DNA from 2 places in the Peptococcus simiae genome. Region 2 is predicted to be linked to the other one. Evidence: riboswitches for the same ligand, from Rfam matches in the RefSeq annotation. Region 2 holds a riboswitch; the other holds the start of a gene.

Region 1 (16,183 bases), on a different contig from region 2:
AACACCACCCCTGAGGCTGTAGAAGCCCTCAATAAGCTGGCTGAAGAAGAGCTGGCCCATATTGACTACCTGAAACGCTTTAGCGATGAAGTGGCCGGCGGCGATATTACTGTCGATGAAGCCTTAAGCGCTAATGTTCCTTCCCCGGAAATTTACAGCTGGGGTAAATTGGACAAACAAAGCCTAAACCTAGCTCTTTCTGTCTTTAGCGTTGGTATGCAGATGGAACGCGACTCCATCGCCTTTTATGAAGATGCTAAAAAGAAAGTCGATGATCCTAAGGCTAAAAAAGTTTTTGACGAACTCATCAAGTGGGAACAAGTGCACTTAGACCAATTTGCTACCCAGTATGACATTCATAAGAAAGAATGGTGGGCTGACCAAGGCTTCTCTCCCTGCTAATCCTCCTGTGCTACCCTAGAATATAATCAGATAAAGTGATCGCGCCCTCGAGATTTTGACAATTGTTAACTCTTTTTGCTAAAAGGCTCGACAGGCGCGATTCTTTTTGCTATTATATAACACACCTATCTCTAAGAGGCCTCTCCCAGCTTCTTGTTATAGGTCATAAGGCAACTATGCCGGCAATGGGCAAACACAGCCTATATCACTGAAAAGAGGGGAAATTGTATGAACAAGAAAACAAAAGACGTCATTATTGTAGGTTTTGCATTATTTGCCATGTTCTTGGGCGCCGGGAACTTAATCTTCCCGCCCTACCTAGGCTTTAACTCCGGGACGGCCTGGCCCATCAACTTATTTGGCTTTATTCTTACCGGGGTAGGTTTACCCTTCTTAGGGGTCTACTCTACCATGAAATCCGGCGGTAACGTCATGACCCTGGGCCGGTATGTCGGTCGGGGCTTCTCCATCGTCCTTGGGGTGGCTATTATCTTAGCCATTGGGCCCTGCTTCGCTATTCCACGGACCGCAGCCACCACCCACGAAGTCGGCGTTATGCAGTTTGCACCCAACCTGCCGCCGATTGTTACCAGCTTAGTCTTCTTTGGCCTAGTTATTTTCTTCTGTATCAACAGTGCTAAAGTTATTGACTATATCGGTAAGTTCCTAACACCCTTTTTGATGATTACCTTGTTCTCCATCGTTATTCTAGCTGTTATTAGACCCATTGGTGCCCCTGTTGAATTAACTGGCGAAAACGTTTACAACTTTGCCGGCAGTTTCACTGAAGGTTACCAAACCCTGGACGCCTTGGCTGCTACCATGTTCTGCGGGACGGCCTTAGCTTCTATCGTCAGCCGGGGCTATAACACCTTAAAGGACCAGCTGAACCTAACCATTTACTGTGGGATCATCGCTGCCGGTCTCCTGGCCATTGTTTACGGCGGCCTGCTCTATGCCGGTGCTTCCGCTTCCGGCACCATGACCTTCCCGGAAGATGTTACCCGTCCGCAAATGCTGATCCAAATCGTTCAAGAGATCTTCTCCGGCGTGGCCACCAGCTGGGGGCCCATCGGTGCCGGCCTCTTGGCTTTAGCCGTTTCCCTGGCCTGCCTGACCACGGCTGTTGGGCTCGTTACCACCTGTGCCCAGTACTTCAATAAGCTCTCCAATGGTAAATTAAGCTACCGGATGCTGGTCCTAGTCACCACCGGTTTCTCCTTCCTGGTCTCCATCATGGGCGTTACCTGGATCATCAACGCCGCTGTACCGGTCCTCTATTTAATGTACCCGGTCCTGATCGTCCTCTTGATCTTTACCGCCTTTGATAAGTTTATCCCGAACAAAAACGCCTACACCGGCGGCATCATCGGCGCTTTCTTAATTTCTATCATCGACGCCCTGGCGACCTTGCAAGGCGGCTTCGGCTTTGAATCCAGCTTCATTGACAGCTTAGTGGCCTTCAAGAGCCGGATTCCCCTGGACAGCTTCGGCTTAGCCTGGGTCATCCCGGTTATCGTCTTAGCCGTCATCGCCAGCTTCTTACCGCGTAAACGGGTTGACCAGGAAATGACCGAACTGGTTTACTTCGAAGAAGGCACCAAGTAATCACCTAACTGTAGATCGGAAAGAGGCAAAGTCATTTGCCTCTTTTTATAAAAGATACTGTCCGACAGACGATTGAAAGGAGTCTTAACGTTATGGCACTTAAATTTGCAAAGCGCATGGACAACATGAAGGCATCGGAAATTCGTGAACTTTTAGCCCTGACCGCTAAACCGGAAATCATCTCTTTTGCAGGTGGCCTCCCGGCCCCGGAGCTTTTCCCGGTCAAGGAGTGGAAGGAAGCTGTCAATAAGGTCTTAGACGAAAGAGGCCAACAGGCCCTCCAATACGGCCCGACTGAAGGCTATGAACCCCTCCGCAAGCACATCGTCCAACGGATGAACAAGGTTGGCGTGAAAGACGCGAAACCGGACGACTTCCTGATTTTATCCGGGTCCCAACAGGGCTTAGACTTTATGGCCAAGGCCTTTATCGACCCCGGTGACCAAATCATCGTCGAAAGCCCCACCTACCTGGGCGCCTTAAACGCCTTCAAGGCCTATGAACCCTCCTTCCTGGAAGTTGAATTGGACGACAATGGCATGAAGATGGACCAGCTGGAAGACCGGCTCAAAAATAATGACCGGGTGAAATTCATCTACGTTATTTCCGACTTCCAAAATCCCTCCGGCAAAACCTGGACCATGGACCGCCGGGAAAAACTCATCGAATTAGCCAACAAGTATGATGTAGCCATCCTGGAAGACAACCCCTACGGGGAATTACGGTTCGAAGGGGAAATCCAGCCTTCTCTGAAGTCTCTGGATACCGAAGGCCGGGTCGTCTTCATGGGGACCTTCTCCAAGGTCTTCTCCCCCGGGATCCGCTTAGGCTGGTTCTGCGCCGCCCCTGAAATCTTAGACAAGTTCAACAAAATCAAACAGGGCGCCGACCTCCAAACCTCTACCATCTCCCAGATGGAATTAGCCCAGTGGCTGGACGACAATGACCTGGAAGCCCATATCCAGAAGATCATCGACGTCTACGGCAAACGTAAAAATGTCATGGTTGACGCCATGAAGGAATACTTCCCTGAAGGCGTCACCTTCACCAACCCTGAAGGGGGCCTCTTCCTCTGGGTTGAACTGCCGGACTATATGAATGCCCGTGACCTGGCTGTTAAGGCCATTGACAAGAAGGTCGCCTATGTACCGGGCGGTGCCTTCTTCGCTGACAATATCCGCGAAAACTGCTTCCGTTGCAACTACTCCTGCATGGACGAAGAAAAGATCGTCGAAGGGGTTAAGCGGTTGGCAGAAGTCATCAAGGCTGAAATGAAATAAGACCAAGGCCCCTCAAGGACCTAAAATCCCATAGCTAAAAGTCCCTCCTCAATACGAGAAGGGACTTTTTCTTTGTATGTAACCGAACCCGGTAATCGGCAGGTAGACGCCTGGTGACGGACCGCCAGCGGTCGGCATAAAAAAGGCGGGTGAGAAGGATAAGGCCTTCTCACCCGCCTCCTGGCTTATCGATTTTTGGCCGCCGGCCGCCCGCTTACAGGGGCAGGCGCCGACGGATTTGTTGGGCCAGGAAGTAGCCCAGGACAATGCTCAGGACGTCTTTAATGACGAAGGGGGCCACGCACATGAGGACCGCTTCGACCAGGCCATTGCCGGTCAAGAGGATGAATTGGAAGACCCCGGCGGCGTAAAGGACCAAAAGGCCCAAAAAGCCGCTGGCCAGAGCCGGCAGGGGGCCGGCGTCTCTTTTAAGGCCGCAGAATAAGGCAGCCAGCCAGAAGGCCCATAAGAAGCCCCCGGTCGGCCCCAAGAGGGCGGCGGCTCCGGCTTTAAAGTTGGCAAATACCGGGACACCTACAGCCCCTAATAATAAGTAAACCAGGACCGCTATAGCCCCCCGTTTGGCCCCCAGGGTATAGCCGATAAGGGCCAGGGCAAAGGTTTGCAGGGTAATCGGTACCCCTGACGGCATGGGAATCGCCAGTTGGGATAATACAGCCAGTACCGCTGCAAACACAGCTATGAAGGTCATATCTCTTGTTTTTATTTTTTGAGCAGTCATTACCACCCCTCCTTAGTGGCATTAGTATACGCCGGCGGCGGGTCTATTGTCAACCTTTTTATTTTTAATGGTTGACAATAACTTTTATCTACTTGGCCAGGAGGAAGATGGTAGCCATGATACAGGCAAAGCCTAAAATATCCATGTCCGTAAAGACCGTCCCTAAGAAGACCGCCGAGCAAATGGCCGCTGAAAGGGGCTCGGTTGAGGCCAGCATTGAGGCCCGAACCGATCCGACCATGACCAGGCCCTGCATAAAGATGATAAAGGCCCCGATGGTCCCCACCAGGACCAGGACCAGGCAGCCCAGGAAGACGCCCAGGTCCCAGTTAACTGCTGCCTGCCAGGGGTTTTTCATTAGGGACAGGAGGATGCCGGCCAGGACCAGGGCACTCCCGGTGGCGGTGGCATTCCCCCAGCGATGAATCAGGGGCTCAGAGGTGATGAAGTTAATAATGAGCCCCAGGGCGGCCAGGAGGCCCCAAAAGAGGGCCGCCGGCGACAGGGATAGGGAACCGATGGACCCGTGGGTAGCAATAAAGAAGGTCCCGGTGACCGCCAGGATAATGGCGGCCAGCTCCCGGCCCGTCGGCCAGCGCCGGGCGATTAGGCACTGGTAGAGGAGGACCCCGATGGGGCCGGTGTACTGGAGCATGGTGGCCGTCCCGGCATTCGAGGCCTCAATGGCCAGGACATAGGCATACTGGGCCAGGTTCATGCCGATAAAGCCGAAGGCCAGGAGCCGGAGGACGCTGGGCAGGTGCCGCCAAAGGGCAAAAATCCCCAGGCCCTGGCCCTTAAAGGCATAGAGGAGGATAATCCCCCCGCCCAGGAGCATGCGTAGGACAGAAATCCAATCGGCCGAGAGGCCCTTGTGGGCCATGAGGTACTCGGCGGTGGTGCCGGAAATCCCCCAGCAGATACCGCCGATGACGCAGTAAACCGTCCCCATGACCAGGGCTTGCTTGTCACTTGTTCCCATCTGATCCCCTCCTGGGCTCATTTTAGCCACAATTTCAGAGACCGTCAAGCAGGCCACCGGCCCGGGGTCGGTCACTTTCGACCGAGGATTTTGCCATCAGGGCTAGCCTTTAATAGATAAGGTATGCTATACTATACAGCAACACTAGGGGCGTCTTGAGAAAGACTGAGAAAGCACTCTTTGAACCTGATCTGGCTGAGACCAGCGTAGGGAAGTGACATGACTGTTTTTTGAGCGCCTACAGCTTGTAGGCGCTTTTTATTTTAGAAAGGAAGGAAACCGATGAATCGAACAAGGAAATTGGTAACGGCTGGCTTTTTTATTGCCCTGAGTGTGATTTTCAACGCCCTTATTGTCTTTCCCATCGGGGTGGCCAAGGTGGCCCCGGTCCAGCACCTGATGAATGTAATTGCAGCGGTCTGGCTGGGCCCCGGCTATGCCCTGGCCTGTGCCTTTGTCACCTCGGTCATCCGGAATATGACGGGCATGGGGTCCATCTTCGCCTTTCCGGGCAGTATGGTTGGGGCCCTCCTGGCGGGCCTGGCCTACCAGCGGTTCAAAAAAATCAGCCTGACCGTCTGTGGGGAAGTTTTAGGGACGGGCATTCTCGGGGCCATCTTAGCTGGCCTCATCGCTGTGCCCCTCATGGGCAAGGAAATGACCCTCTTCGTCTTTTTGCCCAGCTTTTTTGTCTCCTCCCTCGTGGGAGCGGCCATTGCCGGGGTCCTCTTAAAGGCCCTGGAAAAGCGGGGTTTATTGGATAAAAGGTAGACAAGCGGACTGGTTTTGAACAATTAAAAACAAATGACGACCCTGGTCGTCAAATCAAAGGAGGCTATTATGAGCGACGATACACGTACTTCTGTGACAACAAATGGGATGCTATGGCTGGGGGCCGCCATCGGCATTGCTGAAATTTTTACCGGGACCCTCTTTGCCCCCCTGGGCTGGCAGACGGGGCTCCTGGCCATTGTGCTGGGCCACCTGATTGGGGGCGTCATGCTCTTTTTGGTGGGTCGGATCGGGGCCCAAACGGGCCGGACGGCCATGGAGACCCTAAAGATTGCCTTTGGTGAGAAGGGCGGCTTATTTTTCGCCGTCCTCAATGTCCTCCAGCTCCTCGGCTGGACGGCGGTCATGATTGTCAGCGGGGCCAGTGCCGTCAATGTCCTCTTTGGCCGGCCTGATGCCAGTGTCATTGGGGGCTGTGTCTTTATCGGCCTCCTCATTGCCGCCTGGCTCATGTATGGCCCCCATTCCCTGGGGCGGGTCAATTCCCTGGTGGTCCTGGGTCTGGCCGCCCTCTGTATCTTTTTAAGCTACCGGATTGCGACCACCGATGTGGTCACCAGCCAATCCTTTGAGGCCATCAGCTTTGGGGCCGCTGTAGAGCTGGCCGTGGCCATGCCCCTGTCCTGGCTGCCGGTCATTTCAGACTATACCTCCCGGGCGGAGAAACCGGTCTTGTCCAATACGGTGAGCAATATCAGCTACTTTATCGGGTCCTGCTGGATGTACACCATTGGTATGGGGGCAGCCATCAGCACCGGCTATACGGACTTATCCATGCTCATGCAAATGATGGGCTTTGGGGTGATTGGCCTGGGGATTATCGTCTTCTCCACCGTCACCACCACCTTTTTAGATGCCCGATCGGCAGCCATCAGCTTCCGCAGCATCAATACCAGGATCGCCGAAAAGCCCCTGGCCCTCCTGGGGACGGCCATCGGAACCCTGGTGGCCTGCTTTGTGCCCATGACTTCTTATGAGTCCTTCCTTTACCTGATTGGGTCCTGCTTCACACCCATGGTGGGGATTTTACTGGCCGAGTACTACCTCTTAAACCATAAGGAGGTCCGCCAGGCCATCAGTGGGGTCAACTTCATCATCTGGTGCCTAGGCTTTATCATCTACCGGGTGGTCCTGGGCATGGCCCCGGTCACCGGGATTACCCTACCGGTGGTCCTCTTGATTACCCTCCTCACCTATCTTGTCCACCGGATCCTGGAAAAAGAGGGGCCCGTCAGGGGCCTGTCCCATTAGAGCCTGTCCAACCCTTAAATCGCTATAGACTGACAAAAGAGACGCATCCAACCGGGTGCGTCTCTTTTGTCTTGGTCTATTTTTCATGCCGTCAGGCTGGATTGGTTAGTTTTGACCTTTTTCCAGGCCCTGGGGTTCATGGCCCCGTAAGACATAGAGGACATCGATGAGCCCCCCTCCGTCCAGGGTGTAGGCCTTGTTATAGTCCAGGCCCGGGCCAATGAGGTATTCCGGCACCGTAAAGGGCAAGAGGTCCCGGATGGCAGCCGGGTCAGTGACCTGGAGAACTTCCTCGCCATCGACGGCCTTCCGCAGGGTGAGGCTGCCGGGTTGCAGGCCGGGGTCAGCCAGGTCTTCGGGCCCATCCAGGTGACCGGTAAGGGTCAGCCGGTTTAAGAGGGCCATAAGGGCCTGGTCATCGGCGTAGATGGGGATTTCCATATTGAAGGCAGATTGCTTTTCATAATTGCCCCCGTCTTCCAGCCTAGGTGCAAAGATGAGCTCGGCCACAGGTGGCTCTTGGCGGATGAACTGCCGCCGGGCCGCCAGGTCTTCTTTGAGGGCGGTGATGATTTCGGCCCCGGAGACCGGTTGGCCGCCAACCGGGTTGGTGGTGTAGGTATCCCGGACATTTGGCTCGCCATGGTAGAGGACCTGCTTATATTGGAGACTAAGACTTTCCAGCTTTTTGGGCAGGTCCTCGCTAAAGAGGTCCTTGTAGAGCCGGGCCCGGTAGGCGTCATCGGCGTAGACCGGGGCATAGGCTTCATTTAAGCTGGGCCGGTCCATGGTGTAACGACGGACAATGGTCTGGCCATTGTCAAGTTTCCAGGTCACCTGGCCCCCTTCCAGGGCTTCTTCTGCCAGACGCCCCGCTTGGACCCGGTCGGCATCCTTGGCATAGCCGGCCTGGAGGTTCTTGGCCAGGGTCAGACCCTGGGGTAGGAGCGGCCCGGATAGGCGGACTTCCTGCTTGGGGTTTTCAATAAGGGTCCGGTTGCCGCTGGCATCGGTCACGATCACCTGGCGGACATCTTGATCTTCAGGCAGGTAGTCGTCAAAGCCGAAGATATCCTGGTGGAGGACTTGGAAAATCCCAAAGGAAATCAGGATACAAATCCCGGTGGCGATGAGGCCCCGGTGCAATTGGTGGACATTCCGGTGGAAGAGGAGGCTCAAGATGACGTGGAGGATAACGCCCCCTATAATGAGGCCCACGATAAAGGCCGGGACGGCGTCTTCGGTCATACTGTAGAAGGCGAGACCGGCCAGGAGGGTCCCGGCAACGACCACCAGCCCCTTGACCGGGTACTCGGTCACCGGGTAAATAAAGGTATAGCCGCTCCGTTCAGAGGGCCGGCGCCGGTAGAGGACCAGGGACAGGGCCAGGGCCAGGATAATGACAGCCAGGAGCCAGAGCCGGGTCCCCATGGGCAGGAGGGCAATCCCGCCTTCGCCATAATCCAGGCCAGTCAGGAGGAGGGTAGGTAGGGACCACATGGCCAGCTTATCCAGCCAGTCGACACTGACAAAGGTATCCAGCTCCATCTGCATCCATAAGGTCAGGATCAGGGCCACCGTCGGCAGGCCCAGGTGGAAGAGGGCGGCCATGCCCACATGGCCGACCATGTTGCCGGTCAATTGGCCGGCCAGGAGGGTCACTGCATAGGCGGCCAGGTAAAAGATCAGGGTTTCCAGCATAAAGCGGAGGTGGAGGACCAGGGACATGTCCGGGTAGAAGGCCCGGCAAATGATATAGCTGGCCGCCCCCATAACCAGGAGGACCCCGGCAAAAATCAGGAGGCCGGCGGTGGAATAGAGGACCATCCAGCTGGTCCGCTTGACCGGCAGGGCATGGCGGTAGTCCACCTGGACCCGGTCGTGCTGGTAGGCACTGAAGATAAAGGCAAAGGCCAGGCCCAGCATAACCGCCACCAGCATGCCGGGCAGGTAGAGACCGCCCTCGGTCAGCTGCCGGTAGGCACCCGCCCGGTCAGCCAGCTGGAGGGTCGACCGGATGCTGTAGAGGCTAAAGTAGGCCAGGACCGGACCGGCCAGGAGCATGAAGAGGCCGGATAAGAGACCCAGCCACCAATAAGCCTTCAGATAAAGGCCCAGGCTCCGGCTAAAGCTAAAATGCGACGATTTCGGTGTCATAACCCTGCACCTCCATTTCTGCTATAAAGACTTCTTCCAAGGTCAGGGGGACCTGTTCCAGGTAGAGGGGGTTCAGGGCCCGGACCTGGGCCATAACGGTCGCCAGGTCACCCCGGCAGATAAACTGAACCAGCCGGCCCCTTTGGCTGAACTTGACCAGGTCCAGGGCCTTAAAGGCTTCAGCCCCGAGGGGCTCGTCAAAGGCACACTGGATGTGGTGGAGCTGGTCGGTGAGCTGGCCCATCTCCCGGTCTAGGACCAGCCGGCCCTCATGGAGGAAGGCGATGTGGTCACAAAAGTCCTCCAGTTCCCGAAGGTTGTGGGAGGTGATGATGACCGACCGGTCGCCATCGGCAATGAGGTCAGCCAGGATGCGTTTAACCAGGAGCCGCTTGACCGGGTCCAGGCCGTCAAAGGTTTCGTCACAGAGGATGTAGGGGGTATTGGCGGCCAGGGCCAGGATGATATGGGCCTGGCGCTGCATCCCCTTGGAGAAGGTCGACAGCCGGGCGCTTGGATTGAGCTGAAAGCGCTTGGCCAAGTCCTGGACCTGGGCCAGGTCATAGTTGGGGTAGTACTGGCTGTAGTCCCGGGCCAGGTCATTCAGGCTGGCCCCACCGGGAATATAAAAGGCATCGGGGATAAAGAAGATATTCTCCTTGGCGGTGGGGTTTTCAAAAATATCCGCCTGCTTGTAGAGACAGCGGCCCTCATCTGCCCGGTAGACCCCGGCCAGGAGGCGTAAAAAGGTACTCTTCCCGCTGCCATTAGACCCAATCAGGCCAAAGATGCTGCCCGGCCGGATCTGGCTAGTGACCTTGTTTAGGGCGGTATGGTCACCAAAGGCCTTACTTAACTTGTCAATCTGAATCATCTGCCGCCCTCCTTTCGCTTGTCTGGGCATAAATGCGGGCCAGCTCCCGGCTGGCTTCTTCTTTTGTCACGCCGACTTCTTTGAGCTGGAAACCGGCTTCCTGAAAGCGGACCAGGGCCTCCGGCCGTCGTCGGGCTTGGAGCGCCGCCCGGTCCAGGGCGATAAAGGATCCCCGGCCCGGCAGGGAGTAGATAAAGCCGGATACTTCCATGAGTTGGTAGGCCTTGGCAATGGTATTGGGGTTGATGGCCAGGTCCTTGGCCAGGGACCGCACACTGGGCAGCTGGTCTTCCCGCTTGAGGGCGCCAGCCAGGACCAGGGCTTCAAAGCCGGTCTGGATTTGTTCATAAATCGGGACCCGGCTCCGGTGGTCGATATGAATCATGCCCGTGCCTCCTTTCTTTGGCTTGTCATTCAGCTAGACACTGTTAATGGTGTACTAGTTGTGGTAGTACAGTTATTATACATCCGGCCGGTCCGTCCTGTCAAGAGACAACCAGAGGAAAGGGACCTATATGTAAGCTTAACAAGATGTTATTATTTTCTACACAAGTTTGTTACGATTTCTTAACGCCCATCCCTTATACTAATAACCAAGACGAGGTTTTCTCTCCCTTTCCTCGTTGCACAACAACCAACCATACATTGCAATCCTTGACCGCCGCCATCCCCCTGATGGCGGCGGTCTCCTTATGTGGTAAAATAAGAAAATACATCTTGGACAAGGAGCTTATGATGACAGCCTTATTAATTGATTGTGACGGGACCCTCTGCGATACCCTCTCCATTTGGACCCACCTGGCCGAAGATGACCTCATCGCCCGGGGACTCAAGCCTGAAGCCAGCTTAAAAGAAGATATTGCCCCCTTCAGCATGGCCCAGGCCGCTTACTTTATCTGTAGCCGGTATGGCCTGGGCTGCGGGCCTGAGGCCGTTATTGCCGCCTGGGAGGACCAGCTCAGCCACTTTTACCGGGCAGAGGCCCCGGCCAAGGCCGGCGCCCGGCAGTTTTTGGAAAGGGCCAGCCAGCTTGGCCTGCCGGCCTATTGCGTCACCCTGACCCCTTTGAGCCTGGTCGGCCCCCTCTTGGACCGGACCGGCCTGGCCCCCCTTCTGGCCGGAATCTTTAGCGGCCATGACCTCCGCCTGGGCAAGGACAGCCCGGCCCTCTACAGCTATGCCGCCAAGGCGGCCGGCCGGGCGCCTTCCCAGTGCCTGGTCATTGAGGACTCCCTCTTTGCCCTCCAGGTGGCCATGGATGCCGGTTTCCAGGGCTGGGCCTTTATCGATGACTGGCATGGCCCGGACCAGGCCGAGGCCTTAAAGGCCCAGGCCCAGGCAACCCTCTACCGGTGGCCAGAAGCGGAAGCCTTACTAACCGGCCTAAAATAATGGCCGGGGTTCTTGCAGTGGTCCATGGCCTCTGCTAAACTGATACGGTAAAGGAGGCTTTCCTATGCGAAGCTCAGATGAAACCATCCGCCTGGATCACCATCCGGCGGTTGACGATACCCGCCGCCTGCCCCGGCACCGGTCCCAGGGCGGGCGGCCCCACCGGCAGGGGCCTGCCCCTCGCCGCCAACCGGCCAGACCGGTCCAGCACCGGCCTGTGGCCGGCCAGCCCCCGGTCCAACGGCGGCCGGCCGGTCCCCCACCGGCCCAGCCGACCCCGCCTAAGAAAAACCGCCAAGCCCCACCGGGCTGTGGCTGCCTGGTGACCCTTCTGGTCATTTGCCTGGCCCTGGCCGCGGCCTTCGCCGCCTTTTGGTTTTTCTCCGCCCGGCAGGTGCCGGCCCCCATCGATAGCCTACCGGCCAGCGAGCAGAAGGCCGAGGCCATCCAGCGGGCAGGTAAGAATACCAGCTTTCTCCTGGTCGGCGATGACGAACGGACGGAAGGCGAGCAGGCCCGGAGCGATACCATGCTCTATATGGTCATGCGACCGGTCGATAAAAAAATCAGCCTGGTCTCCCTCCCCCGGGACTCCCTGGTCACCATTCCCGGCCATGGCGAGGACAAGCTCAATGCAGCCTTTGCCTATGGCGGGATAGACCTCCTCTTGCAGACGGTCACCGACCTCATCGGCCCCAAGGCGGACCATACGGTCCTGGTCAACTTCACCGGCTTTGAGAAGATGGTCAATGCCGTCGGCGGGGTCACCATTGATGTCCCCCAAAAGATGTATAAGCCGGAAGAAGGGATTGACCTGGAAGCCGGCCGGCAAAAGCTCAATGGTCATGATGCCCTAGCCTTTGTCCGCTGGCGGGATGATGGCCTGGGGGATATCGGCCGGATGGACCGGCAAAAGGAATTTATGGCGGCCTTTGCCAAGGAGTGCCGGCTGATGTGGCCCTGGCAGGCTGTCCGCCTGGCTTGGGCCCTCCACCAGGCTGTCGACACTGACCTCTCGGTCCTGGACAGCCTGAAGCTGGTGGTGGACATGGCCGGCATGGGGCCGGACGCTGTCCAGGTAGACCATTTCGAACTCAACCCCCAGTACATCAATAATGTGAGTTACGTCCTGTTAGACCCGGCCGACGTCCGCCGCACCATCGAACGGGTCTACTATGGCATTGAAATCAGTTCAATTTAGGAGGATAAGGGATGGAATTATTCGGTATCCGGATTGATTCGGTGACCCGGGCGGAAGCCCTGGATCAGATTATAAGGGCCTGTCAAGACCAGGCCAGCCTGCAGGTCATTACCGCCAACCCGGAAATTGCCCTGGCGGCCAAGGAAGACCCGGCCCTGCGGGACCTGATCAACAGCGCCGGCCTGGTCACCCCTGACGGCAACGGGATCCTGCTGGCGGCCCGGCTCTTAGGCGACCGCCTGCCGGAGCGGGTCACCGGCATCGACCTGGCGGAAGACCTCTGCCGGATCAGTGGCCAAAAGGACCTGGCCCTTTACTTTCTAGGCGGCAAGCCCGGGGTGGCCCAGGCGGCCGCCGACCGGATGGCCCGGCTCTACCCGGGGGTCCGGGTGGTCGGCAGCCGGCATGGTTACTTTAGGGGCCATGAGGAAGAGGTCCTGGCCGATATTAAGGCCGCCCATCCGGATATCCTCCTGGTGGGCCTTGGGGCCCCGGCCCAGGAAAGCTTTATCCGCCGCTGGCAAAAAGACCTGGCTGTGCCGGTGGCGATCGGGGTCGGGGGGTCCTTTGACGTCATGAGCGGGCAGATCCGCCGGGCCCCGGACCTGGTCCAAAGGCTCCGGCTGGAATGGGCCTGGCGGATTTTTTCCGATTGGCGCCGCCTGCCCCGGCTCCTGAATTTGGTCCGCTTTGTCGGGGCCGTCTGCCGGGAGAAGGTCCACCGGCGCCGGTAAGCGAGGCTGCCTATATATTTTTCTTATGATAGGCATTTTGCCCCTTTTTGGCTGCTTTTTGCCTTGAATTGGCCTTTTATCTATAGTACACTTTGAGTGGTGAGATACGACACAATATTTGTATTTTTAAAGGAGAGATAGAGTTATGTGGTTAATGGTAGATCAAGATGCATGCTTAGGTTGCGCTTCCTGCGAAGCAGTTGCTCCGGAAATTTTCAGCATGAACGCTGACGGTAAAGCTGAAGCTTTAAACGAAGTGACCGAAGATCAAAAAGCAACGGCTCAAGAAGCCATCGACATTTGCCCGGTTTCCTGCATCAGCTGGGACGAAGAATAATTTATTGTTAGGGCCCCTTAGGGGGCCTATTTTTTTATGCCTGGACGAACCGGATACCAGAAAAGCCACCTGCGCGCGCAGGTGGCTTTTCTTTATCATTTGAAGGTCCTCATTCTTTATCCTTATCTTTGGCCTTTTTCTCGGCCCGCTGGTCTTTTTGCTTGTCCGGGGCCTGGCTCTGATACCGGTCATTAAAGTCTTCCCTGACCATAATATCGACCACTTCCACATGGCAGGTATGGACGCTGAGACCGGCCTGGTCTTGGAGGGCGGCGTCCAGGCTGTCTGACAGGGCCCGGAAAACTTCCTTACCCTTGGCCCCATAGGCGAGGACTGCCTGGAGGTTCAGGTCAACCTGGCCGGCTGCCTGACCGGCCTCACTGCTAGCCATGTGCCCGTCTAGGGCCAGGAGCCCGTCAATATCTGCAACGGCCTGGGCAAAGACCTTCTGCAGGGCCTCCCGGCTCAGGGAGAAGGTCCGAGACTGGCCTTGGCCCTGGTCGCCGGCCGGCTGGCCAGCAGCCGGGGCACTTACCTGGGCGGGTTGAGCCGGCTGGGCTTGTTGCGCCTGTTGGGCCTCTTGGTCAGCTTGAGGCTGCTGGGCGCTCTGGGCGGTCGGGCCCTGGTAGTTGATGGCGCAGTAGCCGTCATCGCCGCCGGTGCCATAGTAGCAGTCGTAGGCGTTGGCGCCGTAGTCGCCGTCGGCATGGGCCGGGGCCCGGTGGGGGGCTTCCTGGAACATGCCGGGCCCTTGGGGGCCGGCCGGGCCGGCTTGGCCGAACTGCCAGTCGCAGTAGCCATCGTCCTGGCCGGTGCCGTAGTAGCAGTCATAGGCATTGCCCTGGTAGTCGCCGGTATAGGTCATGGGGGCCTTGGGCCCTTGGGCCTGTTGACCAGCTTGAGGCTGCCGGCCGCTCTGGGCGGTCGGGCCCTGGTAGTTGATGGCGCAGTAGCCGTCATCGCCGCCGGTGCCATAGTAGCAGTCGTAGGCGTTGGCGCCGTAGTCGCCGTCGGCATGGGCCGGGGCCCGGTGGGGGGCTTCCTGGAACATGCCGGGCCCTTGGGGGCCGGCCGGGCCGGCTTGGCCAAACTGCCAGTCGCAGTAGCCATCGTCCTGGCCGGTGCCGTAGTAGCAGTCATAGGCATTGCCCTGGTAGTCGCCGGTATAGGTCATGGGCGCCTTGGGCCCTTGGGCCTGGTAGCCAGCTTGGGCCGGCTGGCCGCTCTGGGCGGTCGGGCCCTGGTAGTGGATAGCGCAGTAACCGTCATCGCCGCCGGTGCCATAGTAGCAGTCGTAGGCGTTGACGCCGTAGTCGCCGTCGGCATGGGCCGGGGCCCGGTGGGGGGCTTCCTGGAACATACCGGGCCCTTGCGGACCGGCCGGGCCGGCTTGGCCGAACTGCCAATCGCAGTAGCCATCGTCCTGGCCGGTGCCGTAGTAGCAGTCATAGGCATTGCCCTGGTAGTCGCCGGTGTAGGTCATGGGCGCTTTAGGGACCTGGGAACTGCCCTGGCCCGGCTGGACATACCGGTCATAGGGGGCAGTGGCCCCGGTATACTCCCGGCCGTAGGCGCTGGCATAGTCACCATAGCGGACCGGGATCTGCCGGCTGGTTTCCAGGCTGCCCCGGCGGAGGCCGGTCGGCCCTTGGGGGACATTTTGCTGGCCCTGGCGCCCATGCTCGCCGCCGCGGGTCCGATGGACCAGGGGCGGGACGCTATCGCCGGAGACGTAGGCATCATAGGGGTTGTGGCCATAGTCGGCGGCATAGTCCTTGCTGCTCACCGGGCCTCTGGCGGTCTGGCCCTGGTGGCTGGAAAAATCGTAGTAGGGGCGTTTATTCTTCTTATTTTGCTTTTTCTTTTTACTCAATGAAAGCACGTCCTTTCATATGGAGAAGCCGGTGGGTTCATATATGTCATGTACCCGGAAGGCCCCCGGTTTAATAGGCGCCGGGACCTGGGCAAGATTGTTTGAAAGCGAACCATGAACGATAAAAAGCGCCCCTAAGGGCGCTCATGTGTATAAGCTTAGAAGTTGCCGCGATAACCGCCTTGGGGAGCCGGACGGCCATAGCCCTGTTGATAGCCTTGTTGAGGGCCGTTGTAGCCACGGTTGTTCCGGTAGGATTGGTCACGACGATCGTTGTATTCGTCTTCATACCGGTTGATGAACCGTTGGCCGGCCTGGTCATAGGTGTTGAACCGGCTTTGAGCAGCCTGTTCAAATTCTTCCCGGGTCATGACATCGGTGACTTCTACGTTTAATTCAACGAGTTCTAAGCCGGTCATGACAGCCAATTGACGGCCGATGTGTTCACGCAGTTTTTTGAAGATTTCCGGTGCCGGCGCGCCATATTCCAGGATGGCCTTGAGGTCAACGACCACTTGCTCGCCACCGATTTCTACACTAACGCCTTCCTTGGGGTCA
Region 2 (16,183 bases):
CGGGTCCCCATCTGCCGCCCCCAGGGCCATGATAAAGGGCCGGAAGTGGTCCGGCGTCGGGACGGCATAGGCCGCGTCCGGGTGGCTTTCGTAGTTGAGTAGGGCCTCGATATCCCCCGCTTCCACCGCTTCAGTGATAAAGCCGGCAAAGCGCTCCGTCTGGGGGGTGCCCCCGTCTATATCCCCGCGCACCTGGCGCAGGTTATGGACGATATTCCCGCTGCCCATGATGAGCAGGCCCCGGTCCCGTAAGGGGGCTAATTTACGGCCTAAGTCATAGGCTGCCCGGGGACCGAGCTGGCTATTCACACTCAACTGAACCACCGGGATATCCGCCGCCGGGAACATATGGACCAGGACCGTCCAACTGCCGTGGTCAACCCCCCAGCGGTCATTAAGGGTCACCTCATCACCCAAGACAGCTTGGACCGCCTCGGTAATGGCCAGGTCCCCCTTGGCCGGGTATTCCACCTGGTATAGGGCCTCCGGAAAGCCATACATATCATAAATCTGTTCCGGTTGGGCCGCACTTTGCACATAGTTGGCATTTTTATACCAATGGGCCGATATGGATAGAATCCCCCGAACCGGGCCATCAATGTCTTGTATTTTTTGCCCCACCTGCTTGAGCTTGTCGGTCAGGGGGGAATCTTCTAAAGCAATCATCGGACTGCCATGGCCAATAAAAAGTACAGGCATGCGCATAGCTATTCCGCTCCTCTCTATACTCCTCTGTGCTGCTTACACCCGCTTCACCCGTATACAGCGGGGAATGGTTAAGTTCTGAATCCGGCCGCTCTTGGCAAAGTCTGTCCAAAGACGGCGAATCCGCCGGCCCACCTGGTCGATTTCCCGGGCGGGCTTATTCATCAGGAGGGGGCTTCCCCGGTAGCCGGCCGCCCCAAAGACCAGGGGCATTTCCGCGCAATGGCAGCCGCCGAAAACCGAGCTGTCTTCCCCCCAGCTGCAGGTATAGTGGTAGACCCGGCCGCCGGCCCCGGCGTATTGCCGGGCAAAGGCCCAGGTCCCCTTTTGGAAGATGGCCCGGGACATATAGCGCAGGAGCACTTCGAAAGCCGGCCCCAGAACCGGGGCCTGAACGAGCTTGGGAAACCAGGGGTACTTGGCCAGGTAAATCGAAGGTTCCCGGCTATTGGCCCCAATCAGGAGGTCCACCTCTTTGGCCGCTGCAGCATAGGCCCTATCCAGGTCCCCGCCTGCCGGCAGGGGATCGACCCCCGGCCGGGGCGCGAAGTGCATGTACTTGGCATACCCCCATTCCTTAACAGACCGCTGGGCCTGGCCCTGGGCCTCCCGGAGGTCCTCTCCCCGGGGCCGGCGGGCAAAAGGCCGGAGCATCGCTGCCAGCTGCCCCTCCATCTTTTCCCGTTTCTCCAGGGTCCCGAAGGGGGCACTCTGAATGATAGCCCGCTGAAATAAGCCCGAGGTCCCGGCCACAGCCAGGAGCCGGTGGACCGAGGTCCCTCCGGCCGATTGGCCGAAAATACAGACCGCCTCAGGGTCGCCGCCAAAGCGGTCAATATACCGGTTGACCCATTCCAGGGCTGCCAGCTGGTCTAAAAATCCCGGATGACCGGGACCGCCTGCTTCATCAAAGAGAAAGCCAAAGGCCCCAAGCCGGTAGTTTGCAGCGACCACAATGACCTGGCCCTCTTCAGCCAGGAGGCTGGGGTCATAGGCCCGGTTGGCAATGCCGCCATTGCTAAAGCCGCCCCCGTGAAACCAGACCATGACCGGCAATTTTTCCGGCAGGTCCTCCTGGACCAGGGGCACCGTCACCGTCAGGTAGAGGCAGTCTTCAGCCTGGTCCACTTGGCCATAGTCCACACCAAAAATCAACTGCTCCAGGGCCGCCTTATTTTGCAGGGCATAGGGCGCCGGGACCTGCCGGTCGGCCAGGCCCTCGGCCAAGGTCAAGGGCCTAGGCGGCACAAACCGGTCTGCCCGGGCATAGCGAATGCCCTGAAATTGCACAACTGCCCCCCGGCGCTGTCCCTCTGTAAGCCCTATTTTATCTTTTTCCATGACCTGCTCCTTTGGCCCTGTCCGGCCCACTTAACCCAGTAAAATATCTAAAATCATCATGATAATGAAACCCACCACAATCCCATAGGTTGCCTGGCGTTCATAGCCATTGGCATGGGTTTCCGGAATAATCTCGTCGCTAATGACAAAGAGCATGGCCCCACCGGCCAGGGCTAGGATAAAGCCCACCAGGGGCTGAAAGACCTGAACCAGGCCAAAGCCCATAAAGGCCCCCACCGGTTCAACCAGGCCCGTCGCCAAAGCAATCAGGAAGGCATAGGCGGGCGTATACTTCTCCCGGACCAGAGCCAGGGCCACCGCCATCCCCTCGGGCATATTCTGTAAGCCAATGCCCAGGGCCATGGCCATCCCATTGGCCAGGTTATCTGTCCCAAAGCCAACCCCGGTCGCCAACCCTTCCGGGAAATTATGAATGGTAATGGCAATGACGAAGAGCCAAATCTTCTTCAGGCTCTTGGCATCCCGGCCCTCAATCCGTTTATCCAGCAAGTGCTCATGAGGAGCCAGCTTATCAATCATATCCAAAAGGATGGCTCCGCCCAAAATACCGGCCGAAGTCACCAGCACCGCCTTCACATCCCCACCGCCGTAGTCGATACTCGGCATAATGAGGGAAAAACAGGTCGCTGCCAGCATCACCCCGGCCGCCCCGCCCAATAAGGTATCCAGGGTCCGCTGGGAAACGCTCCGGGTAAAAAATATCGGCAGGGCCCCAAGACCCGTCGCCAAACCCGGCAAAATACAACCTAAAGCAATAATCAGTCCACTCGACATTGCCAACGATCCACTCCTTTTACATATCATTTAGTCAAATATATACCCATCATGACCCCTGCTTATCCAGACCCGGACATAGAAAAAGACAGGTCCTCTAACAGGTCCTGCCTCTTCTTTGCATCTCATCCGGCTAGCCCCGGGACCTTAAAAGGCCTACCCCGGTTGCTGCCAGACCCAGGCCCAGGAGGATAAAGCCTTGGTTACTATCCAAGCGCCCCAGCACCGCTAAAACAGCGACGGCTACCCCCATTGCCAGGCCAACAGCCTGGCTGGCCAAGGTGATGGTCTCACCCATAGATGGGTCTTGATTCGCTACCTCCCGGTCATCCGCCAGCAGGTCACCGGGGCCCAGGTCCAAGGCCTCTGCTATTTTCTGCAAGCCCTCTGCATCCGGATAAGCCCGGCCGGCCTCCCAGCTCGCCAGGGTTTCTTCAGTAATCCCGGTCTTTCCGGCCAGGTCCGCCAGGGTCAGGCCCCTGGCCTGGCGCCGGTCCCCCAGCCCTTCACCGATTGTTCTTTTCTTCATAGCCCACTCCTTTATGCCACGCGAATAGATAAGTCTATCATACCCTCTACCGCTACAGTCATCTATCTATGTGTGGTCAATAAAAGGTAAATAATGGGTATAAAACCGCCTCTCCCTGGTCGGACCTAGTTCAACCCGGGGATCCCTACCGGCCAGGTGGATTGGTTCCAGCACATATCCCAGAATAAATACTCAAAGTAACCGGTTTTCAAAACAATATCCTCTAATTGATCGAGCTCATAGTCAGCCTTGCCCTCAGCAATCCGGTTCATCAGGGCCATGGCATCATCATTCAACTGGGTAAAGTCATCCCCGGCATACATCTGAATCCAGCTGCCATACTTATCCCCCTCCAGGGCCCCCGGGATTGCCGCCAAGGCCCGGCCGATATAGCTATAGCTCCAGGAGCAGGCCAAGAGCGCCGCCGATACATTTTCCACCCCACCGGCCTGGGCCTGGCTCAGCATATAGCTGGTGTAGGCCAGGTTCACCGCCGACGGCTGTGTCGCTAAAAGGTCTGCCTCAGACAGGCCAAAGCTTGCACAGTATTCCCGGTGCAAGTTCATCTCTACAAAGAGCACCCCGTCCAACCCCTTGGCATAGGCCTGCATCATCTCCAAGGACGTCGCCTTTTCTGTGCCAATGGCAAAGAGCCGGGCATACTCCACCAGGTAGACATAATCCTGGGTCAACCAGTGCTTAAACTTCTCTATAGGCAGGGACCCATCCCCCATCCCCTTCACAAAAGGATGGGCCAGGTAGCTCTCCCATAAAGGCTTCACCTTCGGCCAAATACGATCTGTAAACTGCATAAAAAAACCTCCTTGTCATTTCACAAGGAGATTTTATCCGCTTATCTATCCCTTTTTACAGCAACACGTCCCTCCGCCGGCATTACCCGGATCAGGTCATGAGTTCGGCAAAAGCCATCTCAGCATAACGCTCCCCTTGTGTTAACTTAAGTATACCAGGCGCAAAAGGAAATACAAGGGCCAGAGCCCCACCCCCGCGTTTGCGGGAAAAATGTTATCCTAATTAATCAATATAGGATCACCCCTGCGCCTGCAGGAACACTTCTAGTATACCACATAATCGCCCACTAAGCTGCAAAATAAAGACCAAAACCCGGTAAAATCCAGCCTTAATCATAGATAGCCCCGTCTGAAGCCGGTATCATGGTCCCCATAAAAGAGGTCTCTCTTTCAGATGATAGGGGGGCGCGTGCACTCAGCCTAACGGTCTTAGCTTTTCCTATATCGCCGTAGCTTCAGAAAGAGAGGGCTCTTTTTTATATCCCAAATCGCCTGTAAGGCTTGTGTCCTATCCTAAAAGAGGGCCCGGATGTTTACTTGTGGGCCCAGGCCGGACACTTTAGCCAGCCTATCGGTCTTGAGCTTTCCGGCTGACAACTATGCTTAAGCCGGTCAGGGCGACGAGGGCCAGGTAATAGATGGGGCCCTGGTTGAGAACCAATAGGCCTAAGAGGGTATTGGTCAGGCCATGGAGGGCCATGCAGGCCGGGACGGACCGGGTCAGGGTCATGAGGGCCGAGAGCCAGTAGCTGAGGGCCAGGCCCAGGAGGGCGAAGCTAGCGAAGGACATGGTCTGGTGGCTATTGCCTTCGATAAACCAGAGGGGGATATGCCAGCCCACCCAGATGAGGCCAATGACCAAAGGGGCCAGCCAGACAGGCAGGCGGGGCGCCAGGAGGGGCTGGAGGGTACCCCGCCAGCCTAGCTCTTCATTGCCGCCAAAGAGGAGGCCGGCCTGGATAAAGACCAGACCAAAGACAACCAGGGCCCGCCCATCTCTAGGGATGCCCTGGGCCGGGCCGGAGGAAACGACCAGGAAAAAGAGGGACAAGAGGCCGGCAAAGCCGGCTAGGATGGGGAGGGTCCCGGGCCGGTGGCTGGCCAGGAAGTGGCCCAGCCCTTGTAGGGAAAAGCCACCCGGCAGGCAGAGGCAGGCGGCGATGGTCGGGCCAAAGCCCCCTAGGCAAAAGGCCAGCAGGGCCGGCGGATCCTGGGCGGTTAGCGGGCTTATTTTTATAAGCAGGGCCTCGCCCCACCAGGCCAGCCAGCTGATGGCAAAGGTCAGGGCCAGGTAGCGCTTTAGCCGGGCAGGCGGGTTTTTAGTGGTCATGGCTATCCCTCTCTCCTTTAGTTGGCCGATGCTTTATTAAGCTAGGTCCACTATAACATATTTTAAAGCATATTCAAGAGTCCTGTCCCAAATCCATACCGGCCGGCCAACCTTTCCGGCCAAAGAAAAAAGCTCCTGAGCCAGTTTCTCGCTCAGGAGCTTTTTATTGATCGCCCTTTAGGTCACTCTCTGGGCCTGGACCACTAGCCGCTCGGTATCAGAGCAGGTGGACAGGGTCAGGATGGGGTGGCTGGGGTCGGCGGGCAGGTCTTCTTGGATGAGGTTACGCTCGGCAACCCAGTTTCTAAAGGTCTGCCAGTCTGTGAGGCTGTAGTTGGGGGCCCGGTAGGGACTGGCGGGGGAGGCGATGTAGACGGCGACGACTTGGTAGTCTTGCCGGCCTTCCGGGGTGTAGATGTGCACTGTGGGGTGGGCATCGCGGAAGGCTTGGTCCTGGTAGCCTTCCAGGTCGTGGAAGACTTGACCGCTTTGGACGTTATGCCCGTACAGGATGGTGTTTTGATCGGTTAGGTCCGGCTGGTTGGCTTTGTCCATGAAGACTTCGCCAAAGGGGTGATAGGCGCCGGTGTAGCTGTGGTCCAGGTAGTAGGCGTTGTCTTGGCCTTGGACGATGGGGAGGTCTATCTTGGTGCCGGGGATTTGGATCCAACCGATGATATCGGGGTACCTGTCCCTAAGGTCAGCTAAAGTTCGGGCCACGCTTTCAGCCTCTAAGCCGGCCTTTTCTCCCGCCAGGGTCTCCGCCTCTGAAGAGACGGGCAGCTTGGCCTTAAGAACTTCATGTTGACTGGTAAAATCATGGTCAGCCAGATAATAACTGACGATTTTATAGCCGGAGAATAAGATAACCAGGAGGAGGCCGACTTTAATGGCCAACAAGACTTTTTTATGCACCTTGATGCCTCCTTAGTTACCTAAATCTTTATTCGTCCTCTTTTCTTCTAACCCCCAGCAAGGCTAAAAGAGCGGAAGCCGCACCGGCTAAACCGGCATAGGGGAGGACGCCGGGGTCAAAGGTCTTGGGGGCCAGGCTGTCGTCATTGGCCTGGCTGACAGCTGCCGGTTGACCGGGGGCTTGGGGGCCTGCCGGTGCGGGCTGGGCGGGGCTGACGGGGTCATTGCCGCCGGGTTGGACGGGGGTCGGCTTGACCGGATCGGGCGTAACCGGTTTGTCCGGGGTCGGGGGTACCGGCTTATCCGGGGTTTTGCCGCCGGGTTCGCTCGGGTTGGGCTTGACCGGTTTGTCCGGGGTATTGCCGCCGGGTTCGCTTGGGTTGGGCGGTACCGGGTTATCCGGTGTATTGCCGCCGGGTTCGCTCGGGTTGGGCTTGACCGGTTTGTCCGGGGTATTGCCGCCGGGTTCGCTTGGGTCGGGATTGACGGGGGTACTCGGGTCTGTCGTTCCGGGGGTAGAGGGGGTGCTGGGCTTGGTGCTGCCACCGCCGCCCGGATTGGGTCTGGGTGGCATCTTACATAAAGTACCCACCCTGACGATTTTCTTAACCGGTTCCTTGATGGTCTTTCCTTCAATATTTCCGTCTCTTTGAGAGTTTACTACATTAATAGAAATTTCTCTTAGGCCCTCCTCGCCTTCTTGGACGGTTACTATTTCTCCGGCTGCCATTGTGTCGTCTCTTATAACCTCAACTTCGTAGGCAATTTTATCAACGTATTTTACTTGCCCACTTGTCTTAGAACCGACCTTAACCACTCGATTTGTAGGCGCTACATCTGTTTCAGTGACTTCAATCTTGCCGGTTTTGGGGTTAAAGGTACTTGTAATGGTCTTAGTCCCCTTAGCTCCGGCAGTTTTTTCTTCAGTCTTTCCATATTCCATCGTGTCATCAAGTTCATACTCGGTATTAAATGGAATATCGACAGTTTTTTCAACGGCCTTAGTGCCGATTTCGACGATTCTCTTTTGGCCTTCTTCCGTTCTTTCGATGGTCTTCAGATTGCTGGTTGCTTGGTCATAGTAGACTTGAACCGTCGTCTTGCCGGCTTTTCCAGCTTGTTTTTCGACCATAATACCGGAGTCGAGTTGGTCATTGTATTCGAATACCGTTTCAATGGGCTTGTTCACTTCTTTGGTAACTGTTTGGGTACCAATTTCTACTATGCGTTTTTTTGCTGCCTTTGTTTCCCTAGAAGTGGTCGTCATTTCGCCATCTTTTGCACCATTTTTAATCTTTTGGGTGTAGGTTACTTCTTTTGTACCAACCTCACCCTCTTGGATGACATCGATGATGCCGGCAGGTCTTTCTGACACATATCTCACTTCAACTTCAAATGGAATTTCTTCAGTTTCAGTATGACTTACTTGTCCAGTGAAGTCCTTACTTCCCACTTTCACCACTTGAGTGACGGGTTTAGTTTCTGATGTTACGGAAGTTTCTGTTACCTGAGCGTTTTTGATGGTAAACTTCGTTACCTTTTCTCCCTCTTGACCGGGCGTGACGATTTCGTACTTGCCACTTTGCATAGTGGGATCGTACTCAACTTTTACATCAAAGGGGATCTTTTCAGTATGGGTGTAAGTGCCTTCTTTTTGCGCACCAATTCTTACAATCTTCTTGGTCGGTTGAGAATTTGTAACTGTTTCGCCGACAGATTTATCGGTGACCTTGCCATTTACAATGGTTAAAGTCGTGGTAACTTGCGTTTCTCCATTTTTACCAGCTTGTTCTACAACCTCATCTCCCGGCGATAAAGTCTCGTCAAGTTTATATTCCACGTCAAATGGAATAATGCCTTTGTCGACTATTTCATAAGTTCCGGTTAAGTCGCCTTCGCCGATAATGATAACTGCATTTTCAGCTTGTTTAGTGGTCTCCCAAGTTAAGCTGTCAGCATTGGTTATCTTGGAGTTTTCGATGGTAAGCGTAGTCTTCTTGCTACCCTTTACACCTCTCTTTTCATTGCCAGCGGCGTCTGTTTCATACTTCCACTGACCCTTCTTTAGGCTTGGGTCTGTCTTCACTTCAACATCAAATGGAATTTCTTGGACCACTTCGTGCGTTCCATCTGTCTTAGCACCAATTCTTACAATCTTCTTAACCGGTGCCTTTGTTTGAGTGGTAGTGCCCTTTACGGAATCAGTGACTTGACCATTGGTAATAGTGTGGGTTGTTGTCGTGGATTTTTCTCCAAGAACGCCTTCTTGATCTATTTCTTCCACACCTGGTGCAAGATTTGGATCAATCTTGTATTCCACTTCAAAGGGTACTACGTCCTTGTCAGTAGTAGTAAATGTTCCAGTAAAGTGCTTATTACCTACTTTTATAACAGCATTGACCGGTTGCCTTGTAGTAGAAGTTTGAGCAGAACCTTCCACAACCTTGGAGTTCTTAATAGTCCAAGTAGTCGTCTTCGATCCCTTTTCGCCCTTTGTTACTTCCTTATAGGTTCCCGCTTGCATGGTGGGGTCATATTCCACAGTGTATTCAAATGGAATTTCCTCTGTATGGGAGTGAGTGCCGTCGGTCATGGTGCCGACCTTTATGACCTTGTCGATCTTCTGTGTTGTAACAGTTTCATCTGTCACTGTGAAGGATTTTTGCTCACCATTTTCAAACCTTTGCGTAATGGTCTTGGTCTTTTCGCCAGCTTTCCCTTCAGTTTTAACTCTAGTCTCTCCAGCTGCTAGAGTATCGTCAGGCTGAATGATGACATCAAATGGAATAGTTTCTTTGACAGTGTTCGTAAGTTCCCCAGTAAATTTGTGCGTACCTACCTTGACTACTTGGATAGGTTTTGTCACAACTGCTGTTTCACTGGTCTCAATCTGTCCAGTTTCCGGATTGTAGGTGTTTGTAACAGTTGTCACTACCTTACCCGGGGTATAGTCGCCAAGTTCTGCCTTGCCTACGCCTAGAGTTGCATCGTATTCGTATCTGATTTCTACGCCAACTTCACTGCTGGCTTCCTTGTTGTTGGTCACCGGTTTCTTGCCCACTCTTATAATGTGGTCAACTGGAGCCACATTATTTGTCACACTTGTTTGAATGTCACCTTCAGGCGCTCCATTTTTGATGTTTTGCGTGTAGGTTGTCGTCTTCGTTCCCTTTTGTCCTTGTTGTTGAACAACAACCTTTCCTGGTGCAAGTTCAGTATCTTCAATGACTTCTACCTTAAATGGAAGCTCTTCCGTTACATCATGGCTTACTTCTCCAGTAAAGTCCTTAGATCCAACGAGGATTACTGCGTTGACAGGCTCTACTCTTGTTTCTACAGGGTCGCCAACTTTTTGTGAGTTGACGATGGTCCATGTCTTCGTAATGGAACCGTCTGTACCAGAAATATCCTGGCCGCTAGCATCTTTCTTATATTGCCATGTTCCCTTTGGAATAGACGGATCATATCCCACAGTAAACCCATGTTTGATGGGGTCGGTGTCTACAAGAGTGCCTTCTGTCTTTGTACCTACCTTGATTACCTTGTCTACTTTTTCAGTTGTAGTTGTCGTAATCTTTCTTTCTGGAACTGTAATCTTACCTGTTGGCGGGTTCTTAGGGTCAAAATGATCCATCAGCTCTTCGAAAGTCTTTCCATCGTAACTTGCTTCCGTTACATTTCCGTACTGGTCTGTAGTCTTTGTAATCTTAGACGCATCCCAATATCCCTTATTTACCATATAATCAGCAATGGCATTGTAATTAGGAAGATTGTACACACCATTTGTTTCGTCATGGAGCAAGAATTTTTCTTCGCCAATAGTAGTCATCATTTCATCAAGGCTTACTATTTGTGGTGCCTTAACTACAGTTTTTTCAACGCCTACTACACCTTCGGTGACCGTTTGTTTTTGACCAGCTGCTAAAGAATCGTCAAACTGGATGGTGGTATCAAATGGAATTTTATTTTCGTGGGTGTAGTCGTACTTGGTGCCCACACGGACTACCCTGTTCACAGGTGCAGTCGTCGTTTCTGTTGTTGTAGAGATTGTACCAGTTTGTGGGTCTCTCACTGTCTTTACAGTGGCTAGCCCATCAGCACCTTCTACATCTACCACTTCTTCCCCTGCTGCAAGGGTTGGATCGTAGATGATTTCGGTGTCGTGTTTGATATTGACTTCTTGAGTAAGAGGTTTTACCCCCACTTTGACCAGTCTGTCTTGCTTCTCCGTCAGGGTATCTTCAACAACAGTGTATTTAGCATCACCAGGTTCAAAGACGCCATCGACGATAATCCCCTTGACCCCATTTTGAACGGCCTGGATAAATTTAACCTTTTTCTTGCCAACTGTCCCTTCATGGACAACTTGGATGACGCCCATGTCTAAGTTTTCGTCATAGACTTCCTTAGACTCAAAAGGTATGTCCTTTTCATATTCGTGGACTACCTCTGTTTGGTACCTAGGTCTGGCTATAAACTGAGCCCTTACTTCCTCCGTCTTGGCCTCGCCAGTTGTCTTGTCGGTGTAGTTGACGATAACTGGGATGTAGATATTCTCCCCACCGATTATCTTCACATTATCTGGTACCACAGCTGTTACTTGGCCAGTTGTTTCATTGATAGTTACATTTGTCCAAGTATTGCCCCTGTCATCTGTGTATGTTCCTGGTTTTAGTTCATAGGATACGGGGTCATTTTTGTTGGCATTTTGTGGAATCTCTGGTGTGTTTACAAGCCTATCCCCTTGGTAACCAGTCTCTGCGTGGTATTCTGGCTTATTGTTGTCAGAATCTTGCACGACAAAGTGGAACCATTCCCCATCTTCTGATCCATTGGTGTAGGTGTAGTGCATAGGAATGGCTATAAAGTCCCCAGCCTTTGCAGTCTTTGGCGCTGTTACCTTAAAGCTTGAAAGGTCGCCTGGGGTGATTTCTATCTTCCAGCCATCTGCCTCAGCCTTTGCTATAAAGTCTGGGTCAACCTTGCCTGTTACGCGGCCTTCGTTACGGGCCTTGTTCATTTCATCGGCAGTCTTTTCATAGGGGAATACCCCTTCATTTTCTGCCTTGATTTCCATAACCTTGGACTCACCAGGCTTGATGCCCGTCATTTGGTCTGTATCTTTGACTTTTTTAATGTCCCAGTTTTGGTCGTAGTAGCGGGTATCGTCAAGGTTTACAGTGATCGATCCCACCTTGTTGTAGTGGTCGTACCTGGCTATGCCTTGGTTGGCTATGATTACAGTCTCGCCATTGTGGGTGATGGCTGTGGTGCCAGCCCCTGGGTCTGTGTAATACTTGCTGACAAACCCTTGGTCGGAATTGTCCTTGTCTACTAGGGTCTTAAATTCTTCTTCAGTCCTTGGCCTTGCAAAAAACCTGGCCTCTAGGCTTTGGATCCCCTTAAAGATAGGATCATTAAAGATAGAGTTGGGGTTTAGGATTGGCTTGTATTCGCCCTTGGCTGCTGCCTCTGGGTCATTCATAATGGCCCCTTCCGGCATCTTAAAGACTACATCTCCCTCTGTTAGGGTAGCGTTAGGGTCTTGTTTTTGAAGTTCAGCTAAAATCTCCGCCTTATTATCTGGTGTAATAAGGATGGCCTGGGCGTATTTGGAGTCAACTACATAGCCATCAGGGTGGTAAACCTCGCTGGTAATACGGGAGTAGTCATCGATTGTAATTTCTTTTGGATTATCGTGCTCGTCCTTAATTGTAACGGTCTCGCGTAAAAGGTTATCTATCCTGGCCCCTGTCTTTATATACTGGCCCTTGACTGGGACAGTGTTTATAGAGGTATCCCCTGTAACAGAAATAATCGATAAGTTCCTATTTTCATTGGGGTAGGGATTGACTGTGAAATAAGTTGCATAGTTATCATTACCTTCAAAAATCTTAGCATTTGGATTTTCCTGGGTGTATTTTGTAATAAATTCTATTTTCGCATTTTTATTTTCAATCTTATTTAGCTTTTCCAAGAAGTCCTTGTCGACTTCTAGGTAAAATCCAGTTTGCCTACTACTTGTTATCCTTACATGGATACTTCCATTTGGGTTGGCCTCTGTTTTTCCACCTATGATTACTTCAAGGTCACCTGCATTCTCTCCCTCACCTGGTTTAAGAGGGGCGCCTCTCATTGTGGAGGTGGCCCCTACTTCTGTGTAGGTCCTCTGGCCTTTCTCTTTATCTACTTCTATAGTAAGACCTACCTTGGTCTTGTCAGGTGAACCAGGAGAAGGCTCTATAATTGTGGCAGTAACCCCTTCAACTTGGGTCCTATCTTCTGCATTTCCTAAGGATTTTTGAGTGCCCTTATTGGTAAGGTCTGAATTCTTATATTCTCCAACCTTAGCCTCATCGGCTGCCATAGATCCATCAGTTTTAGTGATCGTACTGCCTTGGTCGTCCTTGGCTACGCCTACAGAGGCTGGGCCTGTGCCCGCAGCTCCTGCTCCAAGGGGGGTGGGCACTTCTTCGGGGCTCGTTTCAATAGGCGTAGCAGGGGTAGCCGGTTCTGCCTGATTGTCAGCACTTGCAGGACTTTCTACTTCTCCAGTCGGAGCACCTGCCCCAGCAGGAGATGGTTCTACCTGGTTATCGGAAAGCGGGGTAGACCTTCCTACCTTGGTCACAGGTGTCGCCGGTTGGGCTTCCAGCGTCCCTCCGTCAGCTGGCTCTTCCTCAACCAGAGGTTGAGCTACCCCCTGATTTTCTGCAACAGGACTAGAAGCAGCCGGTTCTTCGGCTACTTCTGTAGGGCTGGTGGCATCAACTTTTTTAGAGGTCTCTCCTGTATCAAGGCCGGTGACTGCTGCGCCCTGGTCACTTGCTTCACCCGGAATATTTCCAGGAGTAGACGGGGCAGGGCTGGCTAGCTCATCGGCACTAGGACTTTCTACAACCACGGTTTCCGGCAAGGCCTGGGCCTCCTGGGCCAAGACCGGAGCCGGGGCCGCCCATAAGGCGTAGCCAAGGATGCAGGACACCAGGCCAACGGAAAACTTCCGCATCCCGTACTTGGGCATTTGCTCGACCAGTAACCGGTTCTTTTCCTCTATCTTTTTCTGTATGCTTTCCAAATGTAACGTCTCCTTTTTTATCTGTACTCCTTTATGCCTCCATCAACATCTAGTAATCCTCTAGACATTAACAAGATAAAAAGCCCCAGTCCTAAAAGTGGGGATAGGTGGTTATGCACACTAAGAGGTAGCATAACATACTTGGTCCGGTTTTTCATTTTTTTCCATTATTTGTTATTTATTTTTAACTTTTTATGTTTACATTTATAGGATACCCTCGCCCGCCTAGTGGGAAACAAAAAAGCCCCGGTCATCGGGGCTTTTCTAGACTGACAAAAGGCTTGTGGCTTATTCCCACTCAATCGTTGCCGGGGGCTTGCCGGTGATGTCGAAGACGACCCGGTTGACGCTGGGGACTTCGTTGACGATCCGGCGAGCGATTTTATCCAGAATCTCATGGGGGATGGGGTAGTATTCGGCGGTCATGGCGTCGGTGGAGCTGATGGCCCGGAGGCCGACCATGTAGGAGTAGGTCCGTTCATCGCCCATGACGCCGACGGTGCGGACGTCCGGCAGGGTGGCAAAGGCTTGCCAGATTTCCCGGGTGAGGTCGGCTTTGTCCAGTTCTTCTCGGTAGATGGCGTCGGCTTCCCGGAGGATATCGCATCTTTCCTTGGTGACTTCACCCAGGACGCGGATGCCCAGGCCGGGGCCCGGGAAGGGGTGGCGCCAAATAAGGGCGGGGTCAATGCCCAGTTCCAGGCCCACCTGGCGGACTTCATCCTTGAAGAGCTCTCTGAGGGGCTCGAGGACTTTGAGGGTCATGTCTTCAGGGAGGCCACCGACGTTGTGGTGGCTCTTGATGACAGCGGTATTGGTGCCGCCGCCGCTTTCAATGATATCCGGGTAAATGGTGCCCTGGCCCAGGTAGTCGATGGTGCCGATTTTGGCGGCTTCTTCTTCAAAGACCCGGATGAATTCTTCACCGATGATTTTCCGCTTGCGTTCGGGGTCTGTAACGCCTTTGAGCTTGCCTAGGAAGCGGTCTTCGGCGTTGACCCGGATGAAGTTCATATGGAAGTGTTCTTTGAAGACGCTTTCGACCATGTCGCCTTCATTTTTCCGCATGAGGCCATGGTCACAGAAGATGCAGGTGAGCTGGTCACCAATGGCCCGGTGGATGAGGACGGCGGCAACTGAGGAGTCAACGCCGCCGGACAGGGCACAGATGACTTTTTGGTCGCCGACGGTTTGGCGGATGGCGGCGACCTGGTCATCGATAAAGGCGGCCGGGGTCCAGTCCGGGCTGAGACCTACGCACTTCAGGAGAAAATTGGCAATGATTTCCGTGCCGCCCTGGGTGTGGACGACTTCCGGGTGGAACTGAAGGCCGTAGAGGCTGCGGGCCGAGTCTTCAAAGGCGGCAACCGGGCAATCGGCGGTTTTGGCGGTGGCGGTAAAACCTTCCGGCAGGGCGGCGATTTGGTCGGTATGGCTCATCCAGCAGCTGGCTTCCCGGGGCAGGCCGGCAAAGAGGGCGCTGTCACCGTAGGTAATTTCGGTTTTACCGTATTCTCGCTTGGCGGGTTTTTCCAGCTGGCCGCCGAAGGACTGGCACATGAGCTGGGCCCCATAGCAGATGCCCAGGATGGGCACGCCGGTCCGGAAGACCTCTTCCGGCAGGCGGGGGGCATCGGGGCTCATGGTGGATGAGGGGCCACCGGTCAGGATGACGGCCGCGGGCTTTCTTTTGGCGATTTCATCGGCTGCCTTGGTATAGGGGATTAATTCGGAATAAAAGCCGATTTCCCGGACCCGGCGGGCGATGAGCTGGTTGTACTGGCCGCCGAAGTCAACGACAAGTACGACTTGGTGTTCGTTTTGCATTAGGCCTCTCCTCCTCTGACCACACAAATATCCGCTAGTTCACGATAGTTACCGGCATAGTCCAGGCCGTAGCCGATGACGAATTCATCGGGGACGTCCAGGCCAATGTAGTCGATATGGATATCGACTTCCCGGCGGGAAGGTTTATCTAGGAAGCTGCAGTAACGGACGCTGGCCGGCTTGTATTGCTTAATGTATTCTCCGACGGCTTTTAAGGTGTTGCCGCTATCGGTGATGTCATCCACCAGGAGGACGTCACAGCCTTCCAGGTCGTCAAAGCTCTGGTATTTAACGTTGACCTGGCGGGTGGAGACGGTACCGTCACCATAGCTGGATGCCACCATAACTTCCAGGCGGATGGGCATTTCCAGGTGGCGGATTAAATCGGCGGTGAAAACCATAGCCCCTTTTAAGAGGCTGACCACCACTAGGGGGCGGTCGGTTTGGTTGGCGTAATCACGGTTAATGGCAGCGCCGATCTCGGCAACTGTCTCGGCAATTTTTTCTCTGGATACCAAGACTTCTCTGTGACCGTTCAGCATAGATAACCTCCATATAAAAAAGATTTGCCCCGAAGGGCAGATGACTTGGATTCATATAGCTAAGTATAGCATACTAGCAGGGGGTAAACAATTCGCAGACTTATGATATAATAGGGACAAATTTCACTGAGGGATGGTGCCCATGACGCGAGATGAAGAAACCTTATTTTTACGTTTTCTCCAGGAGGCGGACCCGGCGACCTTAGCTGACCACCTGACCCTGGAAAAAAAGGAGCAGGTCAAGACGGGCCTGCGCTTTGACTTCAAAGTCCAGGCCAAGCAGGACAGCGGCTACTTATGGATCATTGC

What was found. A riboswitch is a leader RNA that binds a small molecule or an ion and turns the genes downstream of it on or off. The one in region 2 is predicted to bind thiamine pyrophosphate.
Region 1: another riboswitch for thiamine pyrophosphate. It lies ahead of thiW (energy coupling factor transporter S component ThiW); the one in region 2 lies ahead of tenA (thiaminase II).

The regions. Positions count from the first base shown of each region.
Region 1 is NZ_JBJUVG010000008.1:18,415-34,597, forward strand. Features, by position in the region: gene ACKQTC_RS06240 (ferritin-like domain-containing protein) at 1-402, shown strand, start outside; gene brnQ (branched-chain amino acid transport system II carrier protein) at 631-2,010, shown strand; gene ACKQTC_RS06250 (aminotransferase-like domain-containing protein) at 2,103-3,290, shown strand; gene ACKQTC_RS06255 (biotin transporter BioY) at 3,505-4,032, opposite strand; gene ACKQTC_RS06260 (DMT family transporter) at 4,121-5,014, opposite strand; TPP riboswitch at 5,151-5,244, shown strand; gene thiW (energy coupling factor transporter S component ThiW) at 5,297-5,785, shown strand; gene cytX (putative hydroxymethylpyrimidine transporter CytX) at 5,855-7,057, shown strand; gene ACKQTC_RS06275 (hypothetical protein) at 7,163-9,214, opposite strand; gene ACKQTC_RS06280 (ABC transporter ATP-binding protein) at 9,189-10,088, opposite strand; gene ACKQTC_RS06285 (GntR family transcriptional regulator) at 10,075-10,473, opposite strand; gene ACKQTC_RS06290 (HAD family hydrolase) at 10,824-11,480, shown strand; gene ACKQTC_RS06295 (LCP family protein) at 11,545-12,681, shown strand; gene ACKQTC_RS06300 (WecB/TagA/CpsF family glycosyltransferase) at 12,693-13,415, shown strand; gene ACKQTC_RS06305 (ferredoxin) at 13,561-13,752, shown strand; gene ACKQTC_RS06310 (hypothetical protein) at 13,862-15,625, opposite strand; gene ACKQTC_RS06315 (Asp23/Gls24 family envelope stress response protein) at 15,784-16,183, opposite strand, start outside.
Region 2 is NZ_JBJUVG010000001.1:279,654-295,836, reverse strand. Features, by position in the region: gene ACKQTC_RS01180 (DODA-type extradiol aromatic ring-opening family dioxygenase) at 1-705, opposite strand, end outside; gene ACKQTC_RS01175 (carboxylesterase family protein) at 742-2,046, opposite strand; gene ACKQTC_RS01170 (ZIP family metal transporter) at 2,077-2,841, opposite strand; gene ACKQTC_RS01165 (helix-turn-helix domain-containing protein) at 2,975-3,370, opposite strand; gene tenA (thiaminase II) at 3,496-4,182, opposite strand; TPP riboswitch at 4,234-4,329, opposite strand; gene ACKQTC_RS01155 (CPBP family intramembrane glutamic endopeptidase) at 4,751-5,512, opposite strand; gene srtB (class B sortase) at 5,690-6,427, opposite strand; gene ACKQTC_RS01145 (G5 domain-containing protein) at 6,456-13,331, opposite strand; gene guaA (glutamine-hydrolyzing GMP synthase) at 13,794-15,332, opposite strand; gene hpt (hypoxanthine phosphoribosyltransferase) at 15,332-15,874, opposite strand; gene ACKQTC_RS01130 (hypothetical protein) at 16,017-16,183, shown strand, end outside.